Regions from separate parts of the Photobacterium kishitanii genome, predicted to be linked through region 1. Evidence: predicted binding sites of a transcription regulator. Region 1 holds the regulator's gene; the other holds the start of a gene.
The links. Region 1 encodes PurR, which represses purine synthesis genes. Its sites were predicted from a motif close to TNANGNAAACGTTTNCNTNA; they were not measured.
Positions count from the first base shown of each region.

Region 2: a site for PurR is predicted at 1,542-1,561, ahead of PPBDW_RS04205 (formate--tetrahydrofolate ligase). Genes of this name have one in related genera too.

Region 1 is NZ_LN794352.1:1,422,606-1,424,817, reverse strand. Features, by position in the region: gene PPBDW_RS06795 (heme ABC transporter ATP-binding protein) at 1-326, shown strand, start outside; gene purR (HTH-type transcriptional repressor PurR) at 713-1,717, shown strand; gene PPBDW_RS06785 (TfoX/Sxy family DNA transformation protein) at 2,090-2,212, shown strand, end outside.
Region 2 is NZ_LN794352.1:814,582-816,793, forward strand. Features, by position in the region: gene PPBDW_RS04205 (formate--tetrahydrofolate ligase) at 1-1,456, opposite strand, end outside; gene pflA (pyruvate formate lyase 1-activating protein) at 2,022-2,212, opposite strand, start outside.

The sequences.
Region 1 (2,212 bases):
CGCAACTAAGCCAAGCTAATAACAAGTGTATCTTAATGTTAGATGAACCAACCTCAGCACTGGATTTAGCCCATCAACATAAAACGCTGCAAGCCGCACAGGCAATGGCTGCACAAGGTGCTGCGGTGATCGTAGTATTACATGATCTCAATTTAGCGGCGCAGTACGCTCAAAGAATGGTAATTATTCAACACGGGAAAATTCAAGCGGATGGTTCACCATGGCAAGCATTAGATCCAGCAGTGATTAATGCCGTCTATGGCTGGCAAGTTTCCGTTCACTCCCACCCTATTCATGGTTACCCTTACCTATTATCATCGTGTTAAAAAACAGCATCATTAATGAATCCATCAAGTAAATTTCAGTAACACGACGATAAATTTGCTGAAATTTACGTTTTTTTGTTGATAGCATCAAATAATTTAATCCAAAACAATAGAATCGTTGCACTACGCTCAACACTCAGTAAAATGTGAACGCAAGCGATTACACTTGAAAAATATGCAATAATTATAAAGCCGCAAAATAAATGCGGATTTTGGCGTTGAATACAATTAAAGTCTGTAATAGGCACTGAATCGGTGTCAAATTGAATAATTAACGAGATGCTTTACATAAGTAAGATGGATTTTATTAATCTCAGTGATTACTCAATTTGATACCACACTATTAGCTAGAAACGCCTCTAGCGCTCATTATTAGAAGAATAAATATGGCAACCATTAAAGATGTTGCACGTATGGCTGGGGTTTCAACCACAACAGTTTCACACGTGATCAATAAAACGCGCTTTGTAGCAGAAGCAACACAGAAAAAAGTACTTGCGGCAGTTGAAGACCTTAACTATGCACCAAGTGCTGTTGCGCGTAGTCTAAAATGTAATACCACCCGTACTATTGGCATGCTAGTAACAAAGTCGACCAACCCTTTTTTTGCTGAAGTTGTACATGGTGTTGAAGAGTATTGCTATCGTGAAGGCTACACCCTAATTTTATGTAATACCGAAGGGAATCTTTCTAAGCAACGCGATTACTTACGCATGCTTGCAGAAAAACGTGTCGATGGCTTATTAGTGATGTGTTCTGATCTTGACCAAAAATTATTGGATCTTCTTGAGCGCCAAAAAGACTTACCAATGGTGATTATGGATTGGGGCCCAGAGAGTCCACATACCGATAAAATTCAAGATAATGCAGAACAAGGTGGCTATATAGCGACCAAATACTTTATCGATCATGGTCATACTCTCATTGGTTGCTTATCTGGCCACAATGACAAGTCTACTTGTCGTGAGCGCCTAAAAGGCTTTAATAAAGCAATGGCAGAAGCAAACTTAGCGGTTAACGAAGACTGGATCCTTGAAGGTGACTTTGAGTGTGATTCAGCAGTAAAAGCCGCTGAGAAATATATTGCAATGACTGAACGCCCAACGGCTATTTTTTGCTTTAATGACATTATGGCAATGGCACTTATTAGTACGTTTGAACAAGCAGGATTACGTGTACCTGGTGATATTTCAATCATCGGTTATGACAACATTGATCTAGCACCTTACTTTGCGCCACCACTAACGACTATCCATCAACCAAAACGTCGTTTAGGCAAAACAGCTATTAAGATTTTAATGGAGCGCATGAAAGATAAAGATCACGAACGTCAAATTTTTGAAATGGCGCCGGCTATCGTCGAACGAAAATCTGTAAAAGATTTACGCTAATACCGTCAATTATTGATCAAGCCAATATTTATATTGGCTTTTTCACTCTATATAATAACTACTATTCTCACCGCTTTTAAAACGACCATTCCAACCAAAAAATACGAGCAATGTCACATATTCACCAGCTTTCGTTAATATTCAAACTTACCTTGTTCAAAGATCGAATATAATGATTCGTGTAAATACATATAATAGTAAGCAAAAGACTTACAGGCTATAAATAAACTTTCGATACTGATTATTTTATTTATAGAGGAATGCATGGATGATTTAAAGTAGTTAAATTTTCATGTAAATAGCTTTAATAATAAAGTAAATTTACGACTACTTTAATGTTAGCTGACACTCATTTATTCATCGAGTAGAAGTATGGACAAAGCAATATTAAAAAACTCATTAAAACTATTAGATCATTTAGGTAATGTAAAATCACGCTCAATGTTTGGTGGCTTTGGTATTTTCGCAGGCGAAGCAATGTTCGCACTAGTGGTT
Region 2 (2,212 bases), 610 kb from region 1:
CACCATAACCGACTTCAGCAACCGCCATTAATTTCTCTTCAATCGTTTGATCTAACGTGTAAAGCGGTTTGAAGTTAGCGGGCGTTTTACAAGCATTAACGACGGCATGGGCAAGTTCAATCGCACCATTGCCTCCTTTTGCAAATGCTTCACTTAAGGCAACATCAACATGCACATTGAAGGTGGAGTCTAAAATTAATTGTTTTAGCTGTTCAAGTTCTTGATCGGTATCTTGTGGAAAACGGTTAATCGCAACCACAACAGGTACTCCATATTTGGCTGCATTATTGATATGCCAACGTAAATTTTCAAAGCCAGCAAGTAACGCTTTAGTATCTGGTTCAAAAATAGTGTCGGGTAAGGGTTGCCCTGGTCGTAAGTCATAAAGTCCTGAATTAGCTTTGAGGCCGCGTAGGGTGGCAACCACCACAGCACAATCAGGCCCACGTTGTGCTTGTTGTGCTTTTATATTACAGGCTTTTTCAAACCCCATATCTGAGCCAAAACCGCCTTCAGTAACGGTAAACTCACTTAATTTAAGTGCAATTTTATCAGCAATGATTGATGAATTACCGTGGGCAATATTTGCAAATGGTCCCGCATGAATAAGGGTTGGCACACCCTCTAAGGTTTGCATTAATGTTGGTTCAATTGCTTCACACATGGTGACCGCCATTGCACCAGCTACTTGCAGATCTTCTGTGGTAACCGGTTCGCCATCGAGGTTATAGGCCACGACGATTTTACCGATTCGTTGGCGCATATCCGCTAAATCAGTCGCTAGAGCTAAAATAGCCATTAATTCAGAAGCGGCTGAAATATCAAATCCATCATGACGCTCAAGTCCATTAATGGTTTTTCCTGGTTCATTTTGACCGACAGTGATCATACGTAGCGCACGATCATTATGGTCCATAACACGCTTCCAGCTAATATTATTAATATCAATTCGTAGTGCTGGTAAGCCGGTATGCGCATTAAAAGCATCATAACCTAAGCGTGCTTCATGATAGAGACGTGCATCTAGTGCTGCTGCTGCAAGATTGTGGGCAGCAGTGACCGCATGAATGTCACCGGTTAAGTGCAAGTTGAGCTTTTCCATTGGTGCTACTTGGCTATAACCACCACCGGCTGCGCCACCTTTAACGCCAAATACTGGTCCCATTGATGGTTGACGGATACAAGCAAATACTGAACGTTCAATCTTAGCTAGGCCTTGTGCTAAGCCAATAGTTGTTACTGTTTTACCTTCACCCAGAGGGGTGGGAGTAATTGCCGTTACCAGTATGAGTTTACCTTCGGGCTTATTGAGTAAGCGTTTTAAAATAGCGGGTTTAACTTTTGCTTTTAAGCTGCCTTGAGGCGTAAGATCTTGTGCTTCAATGCCGGCATTTAAGGCAATGCGATCAATGGGAGTGAGTAGCGTTGCACGGCAAATTTCGATGTCGCTTTTCATGAGTGCTAATTTCCTCATAGGCAGAGAGAATAATACGAATACTGGTATTGGGCGCTATTATAAAGGTAGATCGATGCTTTTTCATTAGCGCAAACGTTTGCTTTTTGTTTATATCATAATTTTATCATGAATAAGTATCATTTTATGGTTTTTTGGACTTTTTAAGAGTTTATTGCCACGTAAGAATAAATAAAGAGAGGATGTTTTTATTTTTTTACGATAATGGAATGTATTATTTCAATATTAGTTGTTGGTTGTTTTTTGCTCTGCCTTTAAAGTAGATAGTACATAAAAAAATGACCCTGATCAATTAGGGTGTAAATTTAGTAAAGGAAGTGATTATGCAAGAACAAGAACCTGTAACGAAGTGGCAATACACCTTACCTATTTCATTATTTATTATGGTGGCGTTAATTTCTTTTCTTGTTGTTATTTTACCGCTGTCCCGATAAATAAACGGTTTTTATTTAAGTATTAAACAGAAAAGAGCGACTTATCTTATTTCCTTAAAGGTAAAGATAAGCCGCTCTTTTTGTATTTGTAATAATCAGCTAATGATTAAATACTAATACATTACTTTCTTGCCATAACTAGCAAGAATGTCTTTAATTTTTTCCATGGTTTCTTTCTTTGGTGGTTGAACCCCTTTTAGTGGGTATTCAAAGCCAAGTGCTTCCCATTTATGTTCACCAAGCTGGTGGTAGGGCAGCAGCTCAATTTTTTCGATATTGTCCATGTCTTTAATGAATTCACCCA